DNA from 4 places in the Pedobacter sp. genome. Region 4 is predicted to be linked to each of the others. Evidence: riboswitches for the same ligand, from Rfam matches in the RefSeq annotation. Region 4 holds a riboswitch; each other region holds the start of a gene.
What was found. A riboswitch is a leader RNA that binds a small molecule or an ion and turns the genes downstream of it on or off. The one in region 4 is predicted to bind S-adenosylmethionine.
Positions count from the first base shown of each region.

Region 1: linked by a shared signal. The riboswitch ahead of ACQY77_RS04280 (SusC/RagA family TonB-linked outer membrane protein) and the one ahead of ACQY77_RS22540 (peroxiredoxin family protein) in region 4 are both predicted to bind S-adenosylmethionine.
Region 2: linked by a shared signal. The riboswitch ahead of ACQY77_RS02655 (O-acetylhomoserine aminocarboxypropyltransferase/cysteine synthase family protein) and the one ahead of ACQY77_RS22540 (peroxiredoxin family protein) in region 4 are both predicted to bind S-adenosylmethionine.
Region 3: linked by a shared signal. The riboswitch ahead of metH (methionine synthase) and the one ahead of ACQY77_RS22540 (peroxiredoxin family protein) in region 4 are both predicted to bind S-adenosylmethionine.

Region 1 covers NZ_OZ257244.1:1,104,023-1,109,340, reverse strand. The annotation lists gene ACQY77_RS04285 (DUF72 domain-containing protein) at 49-945, opposite strand; SAM riboswitch class I at 1,156-1,255, shown strand; gene ACQY77_RS04280 (SusC/RagA family TonB-linked outer membrane protein) at 1,539-4,724, shown strand; gene ACQY77_RS04275 (SusD/RagB family nutrient-binding outer membrane lipoprotein) at 4,735-5,318, shown strand, end outside.
Region 2 covers NZ_OZ257244.1:705,700-711,017, reverse strand. The annotation lists gene ACQY77_RS02665 (homoserine dehydrogenase) at 1-131, opposite strand, end outside; gene ACQY77_RS02660 (homoserine O-acetyltransferase family protein) at 206-1,264, opposite strand; gene ACQY77_RS02655 (O-acetylhomoserine aminocarboxypropyltransferase/cysteine synthase family protein) at 1,303-2,634, opposite strand; SAM riboswitch class I at 2,911-3,021, opposite strand; gene ACQY77_RS02650 (hypothetical protein) at 3,233-4,234, shown strand; gene ACQY77_RS02645 (trans-sulfuration enzyme family protein) at 4,484-5,318, opposite strand, start outside.
Region 3 covers NZ_OZ257244.1:2,495,031-2,500,348, reverse strand. The annotation lists gene ACQY77_RS09905 (S41 family peptidase) at 1-773, opposite strand, end outside; gene murQ (N-acetylmuramic acid 6-phosphate etherase) at 964-1,779, shown strand; gene ACQY77_RS09895 (hypothetical protein) at 1,846-2,412, shown strand; gene ACQY77_RS09890 (Bax inhibitor-1/YccA family protein) at 2,450-3,205, shown strand; SAM riboswitch class I at 3,342-3,444, shown strand; gene metH (methionine synthase) at 3,615-5,318, shown strand, end outside.
Region 4 covers NZ_OZ257244.1:5,451,758-5,457,075, forward strand. The annotation lists gene ACQY77_RS22530 (right-handed parallel beta-helix repeat-containing protein) at 1-345, shown strand, start outside; gene ACQY77_RS22535 (phytase) at 347-1,423, shown strand; SAM riboswitch class I at 2,046-2,142, shown strand; gene ACQY77_RS22540 (peroxiredoxin family protein) at 2,296-3,594, shown strand; gene ACQY77_RS22545 (peroxiredoxin family protein) at 3,675-4,994, shown strand; gene ACQY77_RS22550 (YceI family protein) at 5,023-5,318, shown strand, end outside.

The DNA.
Region 1 (5,318 bases), 1.1 Mb from region 4:
GGTTCCCTGTCTTGATACTTGCTACTAACTACTTTCTACTAACAGCTACTAAAACAAACTCGGTGTGCTCTGATTAGCCATTACCGGAATATGTAAATCTGTGCCGATGGCTTCATTTAGTTTTTTGGTGAAATAGGCAGAAAATAGCGGAGAAGATAGCTCTACATTTTGGTGAACAAAAAAGTATAGTTTTTCCAATCCTTCTTTTTTCCAGGCAACAATTCTTTCAATCCAATCGTCTAAGCGTTTTTTATCGATATCGTCTACGTTAGCGCCAACGAAGCGTACAAATGCAACAGGAGAGGTTAAACGCATGTGTAACATATCTCTTCGCCCTGCTGTATCTACAATAATATTGGCTACGCCATGTTTTTCAAAAAGATCTGAAAACTGGCTTGCTACGGCAGGATTGGAAAACCATTCTTCGTTACGTACTTCTACCGCTAAAGGGATCACCTTTGGAAATTCTTCAACCACTTTTTGTAAACGTTCAAAATCTTTAGGTTTAAAATTGTCGTGCAATTGAAGGAAGGCCATTCCTAACTTATCCTCAAAATTACTGATGGCATCGCAATATAGTTCCACCGGCTCTTTCACATTGATCAATCTTTTGAAATGGCTGATACTATTGGTTAGCTTAGGGAAAAATTTAAAGTCAGCCGGGGTTTTCTCTGTCCATGTAATTACTTGCTCTGAAGTTGGCATGCCGTAAAAAGTAGCATTAAGCTCAATAGAATTGAATTGGGTAGAATAGTAAGTCAACTCATCTTTGGTCCCCTTTGGATAAAAGCCCTTTAAATCAGTTTTGTTCCACTTGGCACAACCTACATAAGCTTCGAAAGCTTGTTTGGCTTTGTTGGCTTTTAAAATCGCTGTGGTTTCAGGTGCATCCTTTGGTAAGGTGAAATCAATTGTTGAAGGATCTTGTACTTGGCCAAATTTCATATCTAAAGTTTTTAACGGATTGAATGATGATCAAAGATAAAAGGCTTTCCGGCAAATTCTTCGAAAACCGGAAAAAATTAAATAATTCGCTTAATATAGGCAGCAGGAAATAACAGAGAAATGTCAGGATTTATTTATTTTAAAATAATTACTATTAAAAAGGTAGATATTATATACATTTGCCGAACCAAAATCGGTAGTTCTTTAGATTACTTATCCAGAAAGACGGAGGGAAAGGCCCTGTGAAGTCTTAGCAACCCCAGCAATGGTAGGTGCTAATTCCTGCTTCTGCAAAGAAGAGAGATAAAAAGTTTGCTATTCGCAGCTTATCAACTAAGGATTTTCGATTAACATGAAGTAACTAGTGAGCCAGATTTTGTAATTATTAATTTTATTATGAAAAATTTATCTACCCCTAGTACACTAAATGCCTCTTTATCAGTACATGCTGTTAAAACACCACTTTCTTCAACGCTAGTCATGTGTTGCTGCTTTAACTAGCAGACCCCCGATTTCATTTTCACATTTAAGGAGTACCTGTTTTAACAACGGGCAGGAATTCTATTGCATTAAAAATCATTAACTAACGAGCAATGTTTAAAAACAAACTATTAATTTTCAGTCTTTTTTGGCTGTTTACCATTTTTAACCTTTCTGCACAAGGGCAGGGTAAATTAAATGGAACTGTTGTGGGTAAAACTGACGGATTGCCCATTCCGGGTGTAAGTATTCGTATTCAAGGGAAATCGGCAGGCGCCATTACTGATGGTAACGGCCAGTTTAATATCGATGCGACCACAGGTGATGTGCTTACTTTTAGCTATATCGGTTATTTAACACAGACTTTAAAAGTAAGCGGAAGCAATAAAATACAGGTTAGCCTGGAAGAATCTAAAAATAACCTTCAGGAAGTTGTGGTAACGGCCTTAGGAATCAATAAGGAAAAAAAATCGCTGGGTTATGCCATTCAGGAAGTGAAAGGATCGGACCTTGCCGAAGCCAAAGAAAGTAATCTGGTTAATGCCTTAGCAGGTAAAGTTGCGGGTGTAAACATCACCAATAGTCAGGGGAATATGGGTTCTTCCCGAATAGTGATCAGGGGCGAAACTTCGATATCAGGCAATAACCAACCCTTATTTGTTGTGGATGGTGTTCCGGTAGATAACTCACAGTTAGGTGCAGGTGGCTCAAGAGATTTTGCCAATGCAATATCAGATATCAATTCTGAAGATATTGAGTCAATCAGTGTTTTAAAAGGACCAAATGCTGCGGCCTTGTATGGTTCGAGGGCAGCAAACGGAGTTATCCTCATCAAAACCAAATCAGGTAAAAGAGGAAAATCGCGCAGCATTTCATTAAACTCGAGTACTACTTTCGAAGATTTGCTGGTACTTCCTTCTTATCAGGATGTTTATGGACAGGGTTCTAACGGACAGTTTAGCTATGTTGATGGAAAAGGCGGAGGTGTTAACGATGGGGTAGATGAGAGCTGGGGACCTAAAATGGATGGTCGTTTAATACCTCAATTCAATTCTAATGGTGTGGCTGTACCTTTTGTACCGCATCCGGACAACGTAAGAAGCTTTTTCGAAACTGGTCATACTTTGAATAATGGTGTTTCATTTAGTGGAGGTGGCGAGGCCTACAATTATCGTTTTTCTTATAACAACAGTGCACAAAAAGGTGTGGTACCCAATTCTGAATTGAATAAAAACAGTTTAGGTTTTAACAGTAGTTTCGACCTTTTACCAAAATTAAAACTGGATTTAACGGCAAATTATGTGCGTACTTCTTCTGATAATCTTCCCGGATCGGCAGGAAGAAGAGCCACCAGTACCATGCTGCAGTTCTTATGGTTCGGCAGGCAGGTAGATGTAGCAGCATTAAAGGATTACAAAGATGCCAATGGAAACACATTTAACTGGAACAACAGCTATTACAGCAATCCTTATTTTATTGCGTACGAAAATACGGTTTCTCAACGTCGTGATCGCCTTTTGGGTACTGTAGGTTTAACTTATCAGATTACAAGTGATTTGAAAGCTAATTTCCACACCGGTAATGATTATTACAACGACCGTCGTAAATTAAGAGTAGCCTATGGCACCAACGGAACACCATTTGGCTCTTACCAGGAAACCGGCTATACCGTAAATGAAAACAATACTGAAGCCAGTTTAAGCTTCAACAAGCGTCTCAACGCTGATTTTAATCTCGATGTTTTAGCCGGGGGTAACCTTCGCAGTAAATTTTACGAAGAGAATAACCAGATTGCCCCACGCCTGGCAGTAGCAGGAATTTACACCCTGGCCAATTCGAGGGATCCTTTAACTTCTACCAATTTCTACAGCAAGTTGAAAGTATACAGTTTATTTTCTTCGGCACAGTTAGGTTTTAAAGATTATGCGTATCTGAATTTAACGGCCCGTAACGACTGGTCTTCTACTTTACCTGTTCAGAACAATTCATACTTCTATCCTTCAGCTAATGCCAGTGTTATTTTGAGTGAAGCTTTTGGCTGGAAAAGCGACTTTTTATCTTATGCCAAAATTCGTGGCGGTTGGTCGAGGGTAGGTAAGGATACAGATCCATATCAGTTGAACAATACCTATCCATTTAACCCGATTTTTGATAGCTATCCTTTAGTTACCCTAACGGATAAGTACCTTAACCCTAACCTTAAACCTGAATATACCAATTCGAGCGAGATTGGTTTTGAGTTGGCTTTTCTTAAAAATCGTGTTCGTTTAGATGTAAGTGCATATAACACAAATAGCTTTAACCAGATTTACAGTGCAGATATCAGTACTGCTACCGGTTTTGCACAGCAGGTAATTAATGCCGGAAGGATCAATAACCGTGGTTTAGAGGTTCAGTTAGGACTTACGCCTGTTAAACAAACTGATGGTTTACAATGGGATGTAAACGTAAACTATTCTACAAACAGAGGTAAAGTTATGGAATTGGATGAAGCTGGATCACTGAACAGTGTGGTTTTGGGTACCAGTGGCGTTCAGGTTTTGGCTACTATAGGCCAACGCTATGGCACTTTGTTTGGAACAGCTTATCTGCGTGATGCGAATGGCCACGTGATTGTGAATGCCAGCGGATACCCTCAGGTAAATCCAAACAAGCAGGTATTAGGCGCTTATACACCAAAATGGCTGGGAAGTATCAATAACGATTTCAGCTATAAGGGATTTACTTTAGGTTTCCTGGTAGATGCTAAAGTAGGCGGACAAATTTACTCGGGAACACATGCTACCGGTTTTACCACTGGCGTTTTAGATGAAACTTTGCCGGGTAGGGATGAAGAGCATGGAGGGTTAGCTTATTATTATCCTGGTAACAATAAAGCCTTGTTGCCTGTTCAGCTTCCTTCGCACGGTAGCACAGCGCCAGGTTCTGCCACAGTTTACCACGATGGGGTTATCTTCGATGGTGTACGTGCAGATGGTACCAGAAATACGAGTATTCTTTCGGCCCAACAATATTATAAATCTATTGCAAACGTAAATGAAGCGCATGTTTTTAGTGCTACAGCGATTCGTTTAAGAGAGGTAAGTTTAGGCTACAATTTGCCAAAAAACTGGATTTCTAAAATTGGATTAGCCAATGCAAGGTTTACCTTAATTGGCCGTAACCTTTGGATCATCCATAAAAATGTGCCAAACATCGATCCGGAAACCGCTTTTGCAACAGATAATGCGCAGGGTTTAGAATCTCTGCAATTGCCCACTACCAGAAGCTATGGTTTTAACCTTAATCTAACTTTTTAATCCTGAAATCATGACTAATAAAAAATATATCATTGCTTTAACACTTTCGGTATTCAGTTTGGCAGCCTGCAAAAAGGACTTGCAGGACACCAACAAAAATCCAAATGAAGCAGAAACCGCACAGCCCGATTATTTACTGGCTAATGCCATTAAAAGTGCTGCCGATAATTATTACAGTACCTCTAATACTATGGATGCCAGTTTGTTGTTTGTTCAGCACTGGTCTAAAATCCAGTATACAGACGCAGATCGATATATCTTTACCAACAGTAGTTTTGAGAGTGGCTGGAAAAGTTATTACACGCAAAGTTTGGCCGACTTAAACGCACTGATTGCCACCGCTGAAAAATCGGGTAATCCAAATTATAAAGCAGTAGCCTTAACTTTGCGTAGCTGGGTGTTTTCTTTATTAACAGATGCTTATGGAAATATTCCTTATTCAGATGCGCTGGATATTAATAAACTGAATCCCAAATATGATGATCAACGTACAGTTTATCTTGGGCTTATTGCCGATTTGAAAACTGCCTTATCTACCTATACTACTACCGGAAATGCCATTGCTGGTGATCCTGTTTTCACAGGAAATATTAA
Region 2 (5,318 bases), 730 kb from region 4:
CGTTTTTTCCTGGGATCTTTTATCGCAATTTTAATGATTTCTAAGTTGAGGTTCTGGCTTTGAATGATATCCAGTAATCCTTGTCCAACTACACCAAAACCAAAAAGTCCGATTTTTAAATTTTTACTCATTTTATTTTTATGATTGTACAGCGTTAAGACTGATGCTCTATCTGTTGTTATTGAATAAGTTGTGGTAATAAGTATTAGGCAGTATGCTGAAGTTTGATGATCTTTTTGTTACTGCTTTCTCTCAAAAAAGTACCAATGATATTGGTTAATGCATTGGTTTCAATTAAGAAGCCATCATGCCCATAATCAGAGCTGATTACCGAAAATTCGGCACCCTGAATATGATCTGCAAGGTACTTTTGTTCTGATACAGGGAAGAGAAAATCGTTTTCTATGCCTATTACAAGTGTATTCGCCTTTACTAATTTTAAAGCATCTGCAATGCTTTTTCTGTTTCGACCAACATTGTGGCTATCCATGGCTTTGGTCAAATAGTAATAGCTGTAAGCATTAAAGCGATTGATGAGTTTTTCTCCCTGATAATTTTGATAAGAAGAGGCCCTGAAATTATCGGTTTTTTCGTTTACGCTTTCAACCTGTGTATTGCCGTACGCACTATAAGTTCTATAACTCAGCAAAGCGATACTCCGTGCAGTTTTTAAACCTTTACTGCCACCATTGGGCTGGTTTGCAAAAAAGGTACGATCGGTGGTGATGGCTAAACGCTGACTTTCGTTAAAAGCAATTCCCCAGGGAGAATGTACTGCATTAGTGGCGATAAGTATTAAATTTTCAATTCTATTCGGTTCAATAATACTCCATTCAACAGATTGTTGTCCTCCTAATGAACCACCTATTAAGACTTTAATTTGTTCAATGCCCAAATGTGCAGCCAGCAGTTGATGTGCCGAAACAAAATCACGGATGCTGAACTGAGGAAAAGCTAAATAGTAAGGTAAACCAGTAACAGGATTCGTGCTAAGCGGGTTAGTAGTACCATAATGAGAACCTAAAACATTTGCACACACAATAAAGTGCTCATTCGGATTGAAAAGGACGTTTTGTCCGAATAAACCTTCCCACCATTCAAAAACATCCGCATTGGCTGTTAAGGCATGACAAACCCAAATGACATTGTCTTTTTGCGCGTTTAATTTTCCATAAGTTTGATACGCAATCTGTAAATTCCGTAATTTCTTACCGTTTTCTAGCTTAAATTGTTTAGGGTGATTATATATTGAAGATGTACTCATGTTAAAATTTGTTGTGTTGTTGTAAAAGAACTTTGCCTTTATGCGTTTAAACCATTTGAAGCAACACTAGCATTAATACTGGCAAATGCTTGTTCAAAATCAGCTTTAATATCATCTATATGTTCAATACCAACAGATACCCTTAATGCATTAGGTTTAACACCTGCAGCCAATTGTTCTTGCTCATTTAATTGCTGATGGGTAGTAGCAGATGGCTGGATAATTAATGTTTTAGCATCTCCAACATTTGCCAGGTGCGAAACCAATTTTAAATTATCGATTACCTGACTTGCATTTTCTTTGCTGCCATTCAATTCGAACGATAAAACTGCACCAAAGCCATTACTCAAGTATTTCTTTGCGAGGTTGTTATATGGGCTGCTGGCCAATCCGGGATAATCTACTTGTTTTACAGCAGGATGGTTTTCTAACCAGGTAGCAAGTGCTAAAGCATTATCTACATGACGTTGTACCCGGAGAGATAATGTTTCCAAACCTTGTAATAATAAGAATGAATTGAAAGGAGATAGGGCAGGGCCAAGATCTCTTAATCCTTCTACGCGTGCACGAATGATGAATTGGATGTTTCCGAATGGTCCACCGATGCCGAAAACATCATTGAATACAAGTCCGTGATAGCCCGCAGATGGTTCGGTAAACTGAGGGAATTTGCCATTTCCCCAATTGTAGTTGCCACCATCAACAATAACGCCGCCAATACTTGTTCCATGACCACCAATCCACTTGGTTGCTGATTCTACAACAATGTTAGCGCCATGTGCCAGTGGTTTAAACAAATATCCTGCTGCACCAAAGGTGTTATCTACAATAAATGGAATATCATATTTCTTGGCAATTGCAGCAATTTTTTCAAAATCAGGAACACTGAATGAAGGATTACCAATCGTTTCCAGGTAAATGGCTTTGGTTTTATCAGTGATTTTACGTTCAAAATCTTCCGGATCATCGCCATTGGCAAAATCTACCTGAATGCCTAAACGTTTAAATGTTACTTTGAATTGGTTGTAAGTACCTCCATATACATGAGAAGAGGAAACAATTTGATCTCCGGCTTCTAATATGTTATGTAAAGCAATAAATTGTGCTGCCTGGCCCGATGCAACGGCCAATGCTGCAACCCCTCCTGCTAATGCCGCAATCCGTTTTTCAAAAACATCTGTTGTTGGATTCATGATGCGCGTATAGATATTGCCAAATTCCTTAAGGGCAAATAAATTGGCGCCATGCTCAGCGCTTTGAAAACCATAAGAAGTGGTTTGGTATATAGGAACTGCTCTTGATCCTGTTGTTGGATCTATTTCCTGACCAGCGTGCAATTGTAAGGTTTCAAATTTATATGAAGTAGACATAATTTCTAATGATTAAATTTTAATTGTTTTGATTTTGGCATGCATTGATTGCAATATGATCTTGCAAATCATGATAGGGTGTACCCTCCGTTCAGAGGGCCTTCCAGTTTGAATATTAACAAAAAAGGAAGATTTTTAGATTACTGTATGCAACAGCACATACCAGTAATCGACTGCATATCATAACAAATAAAAGAAATTGAAGAATTTTCTACTTTTTTAAAGTTTAGACTGGGCTCGCTTAGCGATTGAAGATTTATTACTTTCATCAGTTTAAATTTATATCTCCAAATAACACCATGTTACTCGGTCAGGAATTGGCACCTTCTCTTTCTGAGGGTTGCCAGTGGGTCTTAGAGCCAGTCTCTCGCCACTTCTTTATAAATCAACCTGTCTAGATTGACTTTTATTTAGCTTCTCTGCCAAATAATATTCCAAATGTCTGAATTATATTTTTATTTGCCAAATTAAATTTTGAAAAATAATTAACCAGCTGAAAATCAAATTTGTAACTTTATGGTGTTAAAACGAACTGCTCAATATAAGTATTAATTGATCCCAAAATTTTATGTTTGTTCCTATCTAATCATTCTACACCATGAAAACGAAATCTATAATTATCGCACTATCACTATCGATTACTGCATTTTCTGCTCAAGCTCAGTTTGGAGGGCTAAAAGATAAGCTCTTAAAAGTTGGGACAGCACAAGGTGCTAAAGCTTTGGGGGTTGATCGGTTTTTGAAACAACCTGCGGCTATTACCACGAATTTTGAAGATGTTAACCGCGAAGGGGAAATGATGCCTGATTTTAAATCTAAGGAGAAATTTCAACCGCTTTACCTGCTCCCTAAGGCACCTGAAGGCGGTTATGTACTTTGTGAAGGTTACTATGAAATTACAAATAAGAGCTATTGCTTAAAGGCCGGTACATTTGCACCTTCTAAAGGTGATGGCTATATGTTTGCACCGGTACTTGGGCCAAAAGAAGATATCGTTGTAGCTGTTTTGAAAAGTGCCGAGAAGCATCCCGACGTGGAGCAACATGATATTCAGGTTTTACTCTGGACCATTATTGCCAGAACTAAATTTGCTGATTATGCAGGGCAGGTAAAGCTAACAGCCATTAAACTGTTAAGCACTAAACAACTTACTCAACTGGAAGGAGGTGCCTTGGGAATATTGCCTTTTGACGTGATGCAAAAAGCAAAAGATCAACTCCCTGATGGAGTAAAAGCTGTTTTTGAAGCAGAAAATAATATACGCCAATTGGTAGCTTCTGGTAATTATACCTATGCCGACATGGAGAAATATGCAATTATTGCCGGTATGGCTCCTCCACGGGCCGATGTTCCGAGCGGCATCTGGACCAAGCACCCTGATGGTTATTATGTGCGTTATTTCCCTTCCGGATACTCGATCACCAAAGTGCAGGTTTATGTTCCTAAAGAATTGGTAGCAGGAGGTAAAACCATTATTTATGACGCCGCAGGAGATATTGCCTGCCCGGCTAATACCGGTTCGCAACGCTTAGCGCAAACCAATGAACCTTTAAATCCGGATTACACCATTAAATTAGTTACCGTTTGTAACCCTAAATAATTCAAACCCATGGCTTGTGGCTCACAAACCATCATCAGTTATCATGTCATTAATGGTCTGTGGCACACGGACCATTAATGACTATGTCTCCCGTTCGAATGCGATTGTGATATTGTTCCATGTGTTACGGAATAAGAATATTTAGATTATTCTTAATTATTATAGTTCGTATGTAACGAACCAGGGTTTATTCAATCAATTTAACCCATGGTTCCTGATATTAATCCATGGTCTGTAACACAGGGGCCATTATGAAAATGCAAGTGCTTGCGCTAAATCAGCAATAATATCATCCACATGCTCCAACCCAACGGAAATACGGAGTAAATTTTTAGGCGTTTTACTATCTGGTCCTTCAACAGAGTAACGGTGCTCGATTAAGCTTTCTACACCACCAAGACTGGTTGCCTGCGCGAAAAGTTTTACCTTGTTTACGACTTTTCTAGCTGTTTCTACATCACCTTTTACCAGAAATGACATCATTCCACCAAAATCTTTCATCTGTTTTTTCGCAATTTCATGTTGCGGGTGATTGGCTAAACCCGGATAAAATACAGCTTCTACATTTGGGTGTTGATTAAGATATTCGGCAACCTGCTTTCCATTTTCGCAATGGCCTTTCATGCGGTAGGCAAGCGTTTTTATACTTCTGCTGAGTAAATAACAATCGAATGGGGAAGGTACAGCACCACCGGTTTGCTGTACATTTTTTATCCGCTCCCAAAGTTCATCTTTTTTAGCCGTTACTAAAATTCCGCCTAAAATATCGCTGTGACCGCCCAGATACTTGGTACTGCTGTGCATTACGATATCGGCGCCTAAAAGGATCGGGTTTTGTAAAATCGGTGAAGCAAATGTACTGTCGCAAGCCATGGTAATTTGCTTGCTCCTGGCAATAACTGCAATTGCTTCAATATCGGTAACCTTTAATAACGGATTAGAGGGTGTTTCAGTCCAGATAAGTTTAGTATTCGGTTTGATAGTAGATTTAACCAGTTCTAAATCAGTTTGGTCGATAAAGTCAAACTCCAGTGTGTCTGCAAAAATAGTGAGTAATTGTTTTTTAAAACCCCAGTACATATCA
Region 3 (5,318 bases), 2.5 Mb from region 4:
AGGCCGGTTGCAGCGGTAAAATACCCTCCGCCATTGTCCCGCAAATCGAGAATGAGTTTCTTCATGCCCCTTGCTTTCAAACTGGCAGCTGCAGCTGTGAAATCGCTATCGGTGTTGGCACCGAATTTACTGATTCTTACATATCCTGTTTCATTGTTGATCATGTAAGCGGCATCAATGCTACTGATATTCACTTTACCTCGCGTTACCATGATGCGGTTGGGCTGTGTGCTGCCATTGTGGAGCAGTACAACGCCTACACCTGTTCCGGATTTCCCCCTAAATCTTCCGGTTAGCTGATCTTTCGGCAACTGTCTGCCACTTACCATTGTCGAGTCTATACTCAATATTTTGTCGCCCAGTTTTATTCCTGCCTGATAAGCCGGTCCGTCTTTAACTACGCCAGTTACCATCATGGTATCATTGAGCATATAATATTCTATGCCAACACCTTCAAAATTTCCTTCGAGGTTATCGGTCATGTCCTGCGCATCGGTGGGCGGGAGGTATACACTATGTGGATCTAATTGATGTAAAACGCTGTCAATAGGTAAGTTATGTAGTGAATCTGTATTGATTTCATCTACATAATTTTTATTGATGATGTGGAGTATTTCGTCTAATTTGTCGGAGTTTCCATTAGCCAATTGCGGACTTCTCTGTACACCAAATCCCTGATCCTTGATGAATTTAATACCCAAGATCATTCCTGCAATTAAAACGATGGAATAACTTAAGGCGATGAGGAGATTATAGCGGGTGTTCTTTTTCATTAGCGTTACTGCAAATTTATGAAAATTAGCGGGTTGATGTATTTTTTTAACCTTATTTTCATACATTTTGTTTACATTATTTTACGGTAACTTTTTTACGCCTGATACAAATCTTCATTTTGCTTCATATTTTTGAATTTTTAAGCAAGGTTTTAGAAAGAATTTACCGAATTTTATCAAAATTAAATTTATGAATAGAGTTACCGAGTCGGAATCGCACTATAACCACATTGAGAAAATGTCGGTAATGGAGGTTTTGCAAGGCATTAATAATGAGGATAAAACGGTTGCATATGCGGTTGAGAAATGTTTGCCTCAGATAGAGAAGTTAACTTCGGCAGTTGCCGAAAGAATGAAAAAGGGTGGCAGGTTATTTTATATCGGTGCCGGAACGAGCGGGAGGTTAGGTGTGGTAGATGCTTCTGAATGTCCACCAACTTATGGCGTACCTTTTGATTGGGTTGTAGGAATCATTGCTGGTGGCGATACCGCGATTAGAAAAGCTGTAGAGTTTGCCGAAGATGATGAGGAACAAGCCTGGAAAGATTTGATGGAATTTGAAATCAATGAAAAAGATTGTTTGGTAGGTCTTGCGGCTTCAGGTACAACACCTTACGTAATTGGCGGATTGAATACTGCACGTAAACACGGTGTTTTAACGGGTTGCATCGTATGTAATACGGGTGGGCCAATAGCTGCAGAATCTGATTTTCCTGTTGAGGTGGTTGTAGGCCCCGAGTTTATAACGGGATCTACCCGGATGAAATCTGGTACAGCGCAAAAGCTGGTTTTAAACATGCTGAGCACCACAGTAATGGTTCAATTGGGCCGTGTGGTAGGTAATAAAATGGTTGATATGCAGTTAACCAATCATAAGTTAGTAGATCGGGGTACACTTATGGTTGCCGATGAACTAAATATTGGCTACGATGAGGCTGCCGATTTGCTTAGCCGTTATGGAAGCGTGCGTAAAGCAGTAGAAGCAGGCCATCAGGCGCCACATTAATTTTAAAGATAAGGACTTTTGGCTTCGGATACCGCTGTAATTTGGGCCAGGAAAAAAAATGAACTGATGCACGAGATTGAGCCTTACTACCAATGGAGAGATGAATACATTTCAGCAGAAGACGAACGTTCTCCATTTTACAATACCGAATATTCGGAGTTATATTTTGATAAACAGATTTATAACTTCTTATTACACCCGCAGTGGGATGAGTTTGGCTCAAATACACTTTACATGAAGGTATTATTTGCTGATTATGATCGTGCTTATGCCATTATAGAATTTATTGGCGAGTGGAATGATGCCATCAATAATGATATTATGATGTTGAAGCGGGATATTCTGGAGCTGATGATGGATGAGGGAATAAATAAATTTATCCTGATTGGTGAAAATGTGCTGAACTTTCATGCTTCTGATGACAGTTACTATGAAGAATGGTTTCAGGAAGTAGAAGAGGGATGGATTGTTGGCGTTAACTTTCAGGAGCATGTGATTCGCGAATTTCGTGATAATAATATCGATTATTACATTAACTTCGGTGGTGAATTGGATAATCTGCCCTGGAGAACACTAAAACCACTACAGTTCTTTAAGAAAGTTGAAGAACAGCTGACAAAAAGATTAAATTAAAAACTTATTTTTATATTCATAAATACACAAAATAACAATGGAACAACAAAATTATCAATATCAGGACAACAGTGTTTTTGTTCAGGAAGGCAGCGTTTCTAAGAAATTCTTTGCACACGTTTTTACCTGGATGTTTGTTGCCTTAAGTCTTTCTACTGTAGCGGCCTATTTATTTGGCACTAGTGAAAGTTTAATGCAATACTTACTTACCGTTAATCCATCAACAGGAAAAGTAGGAATGTCTATTTTTGGATATATCGCTATGTTTGCACCGCTAGGCTTAGTGTTATTGATGGGCTTTGGTTTAAGCAGATTATCATTGCCAGCACTGATCGGCGTTTTCGTGCTCTATGCCGTATTAACAGGTATTAGTCTAAGCTTTATCTTATTAACTTATACCTCAGGTTCGGTAGTAAGCTGCTTTGGTGGCGCTGCCTTAATCTTCGGAATTATGGCCTTTATGGGTTACACAACCAACATTGATTTGAGTAAATTCGGTCCGATTTTAATGGTGGGCGTTATAGCATTGGTAATTGCAAGCGTAATCAATATGTTTATCCAAAGTGAACAATTTAGTTTGTTTATGGCATTTATTGGTATTGCAATCTTTACTGCATTAACAGCTTATGATGTACAAAAAATTAAAAGAATTGGCGAAGGAATTGAAGCGAGTGGTGAGCAGGTATTACAGGTAGATTCTAAAAAGATGGCTATCGTTGCTGCACTATCACTATATCTTGATTTCTTAAATATCTTCCTTTTCTTACTTCGTATTTTCGGAAGTAGAAAATAGAAATAACGGTTTACAATTTTCTGTTCAAACCGAACAATATTCTTTAAGGCTGTGCAATTTTGCATGGCCTTTGTAATTTTATTTGGCAGCAGGGCGATAATTTTTGGAAATGATGTTGCTTTGTTGCATTTTTGTATGCTTATTAAGAAAGACGGAGGGATTAGACCCAACGAAGTCTTAGCAACCTGTGCCAACAAGGTGCTAAATTCTATCCCGATTTATTCGGGGAAAGATAAGTTTAGGAAGTACGATCATGTGCCAACTTTTTAAATAAGCTTTTTTAAGTATCGGGTATACAGTATCAAGTATCAAGACGAGGTTCTTATAATAGGATCTTTTTTGATCAGTTTTCAGTCTGTGAGTCAGTCTTGATACTTGATACCTAGTACTTACTACTAGACAACAACAAATGGGTATAAGAGAAGAATTAGAGAAACGTATTTTGGTGATTGATGGTGCTATGGGTACCATGATTCAGCGCTATACTTTAACGGAAGAAGATTTTAGAGGCGAGCGCTTTAAAGATCACCCCTGTGATGTTAAAGGCAATAACGATTTGCTTAATATTACACGTCCGGATATTATTAAGCAGATTCATTTAGAATATCTGCAGTCGGGTGCTGATATTATCGAAACCAACACTTTCAGTACACAGCGTATTTCTATGGCTGATTACCAGATGGAAGAGCTGAGCTATGAGCTAAGTTTTGAGGGTGCACGTATTGCGAAAGCGGCTACAACCGAATTTATGGCGCAAAATCCAGATCGGGCTTGCTTTGTTGCAGGAGCTGTTGGACCCACTAACCGCACGCTTTCCTTATCGCCAGATGTGAATGATCCTGGTTTCAGGGCCATCAGTTACGAGGAACTTTTTGATGCTTACTATGAACAAGTTCGAGGTTTGGTGGATGGTGGTTCGGATATTCTCCTGATTGAAACCATTTTTGATACCTTAAATGCTAAAGTGGCCATTGCCGCTATTAAAAAATATGAAGAGATAGTGGGTAAAAAACTGGAGATTATGATCTCTGGAACGATTACCGACGCTTCCGGCCGTACATTGTCGGGGCAAACAGCCGAGGCTTTTTTAAACTCTGTGGTGCATGCAAAACCTTTAAGTATTGGTTTTAACTGTGCTTTAGGCGCTAAAGAAATGCGTCCGCACATAGAAGAATTGGCCGCAAAAGCAGGGTGTTATGTTTCTGCCTACCCAAATGCAGGCTTACCAAACGAGTTTGGTGCTTATGACGAGCAACCTCACGAAACCGCGCATTTGGTTGATGATTTTATAGCTTCCGGATTTGTTAATATTGTAGGTGGTTGTTGTGGTACTACACCTGATCACATTGGTTGTATTGCAGCCAATGCACGCAAAGCAAGCCCTAGAAAGATTCCTACACCTGTTCCAAATATGCGTTTGAGCGGTCTGGAGCCTGTAACTATTACTCCGGAAAGTATTTTTGTAAACGTTGGTGAAAGAACAAACATCACCGGTTCTCCGAAATTCTCTAAATTAATTTTAAGTGGAGATTATGAAGCTGCACTTGCCGTTGCCCGCCAACAGGTAGAAGGTGGTGCACAGGTAATTGATGTGAACATGGACGAAGGAATGTTGGATTCGGAAGCTGCCATGACTAAATTCCTCAACCTGATTGCTTCAGAACCTGATATCGCTAAATTGCCGATCATGGTCGATTCATCGAAATGGAGCGTAATTGAGGCTGGTTTGAAGTGTTTACAGGGGAAAGGTATTGTAAACTCTATTTCCTTAAAAGAAGGAGAAGAAAAGTTTATAGAGAGTGCTAAGAAGATTATGGTTTATGGTGCTGCGGTAGTGGTTATGGCATTTGATGAGCAGGGGCAGGCCGATAACTACGAGCGCAGAATAGAAATTTGTAAAAGAAGTTACGATATCCTGGTGAATGAGGTTGGTTTTCCGCCGCAGGATATCATTTTCGACCCAAATATATTAACGGTAGCAACCGGATTAGACGAACATAATAACTATGCTGTCGATTTTATCAATGCTACCCGTTGGATTAAACAAAACCTGCCACATGCGAAAGTTAGTGGTGGTGTTTCTAATATCTCGTTCTCATTTAGAGGAAACAAT
Region 4 (5,318 bases):
AGCCGTTCAGCTTACAGCAACAACTGGTATTATGGTTATGATCAAACTACGGTAAATCAGTTTCAATCTACCGGAGACATTGTGGGTGGTAAAAATGATGTAATCAGTAATGTTGCAGGTGCAAACGACCCGAAATTTGTAAATTATCCCCTGAATACAGCAGTAAGCAATGCTGATTTTAACATCGCCTGGGACTTCCATTTGCAAGGTAACTCACCGGCATTAGGTAAAGGAGTTACCAACTTTACCCGTCACCATCAGGCCGGAATTATAATGAAAAATGGCCTAACTTATACCTCACCTCAGCCATCAACTTTTATTGGTGCATACGGAACTAAAATATAAAATGAACTATAAATACATCTTAAATTTTGCCGCATTAGCGGTTATATGCCTTACCATTTCATGTAATGGAGGTAAAATACAGGAAAATGCCAGTGTGGTAAAACCACTTTATATATCAGAACCTGTAGATTTTGATACAGATGACCCTGCCATTTGGATCAATCCACAAAACGCTGCTCAATCTTTGGTGATTGGTACCGATAAAGATACAAACGGCGGTTTGTATGTATTTGATCTTAAAGGGAAGATCATTAAAAATAAAACGATTAAAGGATTAAAAAGACCCGATAATGTCGATATCGCATATGGCTTACTACTTGGTGGCAAAAAAACAGATATTGCAGTTACCACAGAGCGCTACACGCATAAATTAAGGATATTTTCCCTTCCGGAGATGAAGCCTGTAGATAAGGGTGGCATTCCGGTTTTTGTTGGTGAAACAGGGGTAGAGTATCGCGACTTAATGGGGATAGCGATGTATACAGATCCTACAGGAAAGGTTTACGCTATAGTTGGCCGTAAAAGTGGACCTAAAGAAGGGGGCTACTTATGGCAATATGCTTTAACAGATGATGGAAAAGAAAATGTGAAAGCAGAACTGGTACGTAAATTCGGCAAGTACAGTGGCAAAAAGGAAATTGAAGCCATTGCTGTAGATAATGAATTAGGTTTTGTTTACTATTGTGATGAGCAGGTAGGCGTTCGTAAGTATTATGCAGATCCTACAAAAGGAAATGAAGAACTGGCTTTATTTGGAAAGGGAGATTTTTCAGTTGATAATGAAGGGATTGCGATTTATAAAACGGCAGGAAACAAAGGTTATATCTTAGTGTCCGATCAAGGTGCGCAGCAGTTAAAAGTTTACGATCGGGTAGGGCAGGCAAATGTTGCAAATCCTCATCCACTTTTGGCTACCATCAAATATTCCGCAAATCAAACCGATGGTATCGATGTCGTTTCAGTCCCATTAAATTCAGATTTTAAGCATGGTTTATTGGTAGCCATGAGTGATGACAAGACTTTTCATTTTTACCGTTGGGAAGACATTGCTGGCAAACAGCTAACCGTTAATCCTTAAGCCCACGGTCCGTGGCTCACGGACCATTTCATCTACCTGTTGGTGGCATCACTGACGGGCAGATATAACCACCCCCTCCATCACGCTAAACCTATGCACCCCCTCCTCGAAAAAAGGAGGGGAGTTGTAACCTGCTCGGTGAATACCTCAACCATTCGTGTTAAAATGAAGACTCGTTTAACTAATAAAACGATAAAATTTAAAATTAATGATCAGTAAATCAGTTGTTTAATAAATAAGTCTACTAATTCTATAGAATTACTTGTTTAATTTGTTTGAAGTTTATATTTTTACAAAAAAAATAATAATCATTCACTAGCAAAATATACGTTCGATATGAAATCCCGCAGACAACCACAGCTCACTTTTCTGATGTCTTTATCAGGTAGGTACAACTGCTGTTGCCGCTAATTATAAGCTAAAATATAGGTCACCCCTTATTTAAGGTCTCTCTTCAATATTCTTATTTTGAAGATCCTGGTACCCCGGGACAAGTTGAGAGAATATTATGGTGGTCATGTATTTTAGCCAATAAGTTGCCGGGGTATCAGGAACCACCTAACTAATCACCACCACTAGTTTAGGTTTATTACTCTAATTAATTCACCACCATTAATTAGTTGATTTATACAGAAGAAGGGAGAGTCAGTCTCGTTGAACTTCTAGCAACTTTCCATAGGAAAAAGTGCTCAAACTGATCTAGCAATAGATTATAAATTAACCGATAACCAGTAAACTTAAGTTTCTGTTAAGGATTTTTTCAGTGTCATTACGCTTCAGGTGCACCGGGGTGTTTCGATGTGGGATAAATTTCTTGTCTGATGGTTTACTGTTATCTAAAACCAATAGTGTTTTAACTAAAATCGATGATGATGAAAACTTCAATTTACTCCAAAATTGCATGCCTGGCAACTTCGGTGGCCTTACTGAGTGGAACAACCTTCGCCAATGGCCCTAAACCTTTTCCAAAAGAGGGCATCTGGCGGGGTGTATTTCGGGTAAGCGAATCGCAGGTCCCTTTTAATTTCGAATTCAAGGGTAAAGACCCTAAAAATGCTGTATTAACCCTTTTAAATGGTTCTCGCAGAGATGATTTTCATGTAGAACGAAGGGGAGAAGATTCTATCTATGTCAAGATGAATACTTACGATGCTGCTTTAGTGGCAAAAGTAGAGGCCGATGGCTCATTAAGTGGCGAATACCGCAGTTTAGTACCTGGTTTCCGTGGTAATTCATTGCCTTTTGTTGCCGAACACGGCAAAGCATATCGCTTTGTAGAACCCGGAAAAGATGTTACGCCTAAATACGATATCTCAGGCAAATGGGAGATCAAAACCTACACCAAAGAAGCTGTTCCTGCTTCAATTGCCTTGTTAAAACAGAATGGTAATAAACTTACAGGTGTAATTATGACAGTTGTAGGTGATACCCGCGAATTAGAAGGTACGGTACAGGGAGATGAATTTGAGCTTTCAGGATTTACCGGACCTAGTCCGTTTATTGTTAGAGGTAAAATTAACGACGATAACAGCATTACAGGAGAGCAAGGGTTCGGGATTTATAAAAACCTGAAGTTCGACGGGCAACGCAATGATAAAGCAGAACTCCCCGATCCTTACAAATTAACCTTTTTAAAAGAAGGCTATAAGAAACTTGATTTTACCTTTCCAGACTTGACCGGGAAGCCTGTTTCACTCAGCGATGATAAATATAAAGGCAAAGTGGTCATTATTGAAACTATTGGTACCTGGTGTCCAAATTGCACAGATCAAACTGTTTTTCTTTCTCCCTGGTTTAAAAAGAACCAAAAACGTGGTGTAGAAGCAATAGCTATCGGTTTTGAACAAAAAGATGATCTGGAGTATGCGAAATATACACTTGGTAAACTAAGGGATAAATATGGCATTACTTACGATATCCTTTTTGGCGGTATTGCCGATAAAAAAGTCGTAGCCGAAAAGCTTCCTGCTTTAAACAAGTTCATCGCTTTTCCAACCACAATTATCATTGATAGAAAAGGCGAGGTAAGAGAGATTTACACCGGATACACCGGAACTGTAACAGGCAAATACTTTAACGAGTATGAAGCCAAATTTAACAAAGTACTGGATGAGCTTATTGCAGAGCCTGTACCAGAACGTACTGTTGCCCAAACCGAGAACGGTAAATAAACATTAAACCATAACTAAACTTGCACCAGTGCACCTGAAAATGTGCTGGTGTGTTTCAACCTACACTAAAAAATAAAACGATGAGCAATTATTTTACAAGATTTCAGGTGCTGGCCGTAGCCTCGCTGATTTCGACATCAGCATTGGCAGCACACAAACCAGATGAGAAGCCCAAAGTGGCTAAGAAATTTATTAAAGAGGGAATATGGAGAGGGGTTTTCAAAGTTGCAGAAACAGAAGTGCCATTTAACTTCGAATTAAAAGGAAAGGATGCAGAACATGCCACTTTTACTCTATTAAATGGTACAAGGAGAGATGATTTTCACATCAGCTATCTGGGGCAGGATTCACTCTTTATCAAAATGAATACCTATGATGCCGCTTTGGTAGCCAAAATAGAAAGCGATGGTCGCATATCAGGTGAATACCGTAGTCTCGTTCCTGGATTAAAGGGAAATTCACTACCCTTTACTGCCGAACAAGGAAAGACCTATCGTTTCATCGAGCCGGGTAAAGATATAGCTCCAACAGCAAACTTAACCGGAAAATGGGAGTTTAAGGGGTTTTCTAAGGAGGCCGTTCCCAATAAAGTAGCAATCCTGAAACAGGAAGGTAACAAACTCACAGGAGTAATTATGCAGGTAACGGGTGATAGTCGTGAGCTGGAAGGTACTGTTCAGGGAAATCAATTTGTACTCTCTGGATTTAGCGGTCCTAGTCCGAAGATTTACAAAGGCACAATCAATGAAGATGGCACCCTTTCCGGTGAAATCTCTCAGGGGATTTACGACAATTTGAAGTTTACAGGGGTAAAAGACAGTAAAGCAGAATTGCCTGATCCATATAAAATTACAGCTTTAAAAGAAGGCGTTAAAAAACTGGCCTTTACCTTTCCTGATTTGACGGGTAAACCAGTATCCCTTACCGATGATAAATACAAAGGCAAAGTGGTTATTGTAGAATTGGTAGGTACCTGGTGTCCAAATTGCACAGATCAAACCATCTTTCTTTCTCCCTGGTTTAATAAAAATGCCAAAAGAGGTGTAGAGGCCATTGCCATCGGCTTTGAGCAAAAAGACGATCTGGAATATGGTAAATATACCCTGGGTAAACTTCGTGATAAATATAACATCAAGTACGATATCCTATTCGGAGGATTGGCAGATAAACGTTTGGTAGCTGATAAACTCCCTGCCTTAAACAAATTTATAGCTTACCCAACTACCATCATCATCGACAGAAAAGGAGAGGTACGCGAAATATATACCGGCTATACCGGAACAGTAACTGGTAAATACTACGATGATTACGAGAAAAAATTCAATAAACTATTGGATGAACTCATTGCCGAACCTGTACCATCTGCATCCTATTTCGAAGCCCAGGCCACTGGAAAATAAACAAAAGCATAAACCAAACCCATATATCATGTTACAGTATAAAACAATTGCATTAGCAGCAACAGTAGCCTTACTTTCGGCAGTGAACACTCCTAACGGTCCGAAACCGAAAACTAAAATATCCGTAAGTACGGTTAAAAAGGTGTTGAGTTATAAGGTTGATGCCGGGCAGAGTAAACTTACCTGGTTAGCCAAAAAAGTAACCGGTGAGCATGCAGGAACCATAAATGTAAGTGCGGGTTCTCTTGACCTGGATAAGGGAGTACTTAAAGGTGGTAGTTTCGATTTGGATACCAAATCAATCACCGTAACCGATATTGCCGA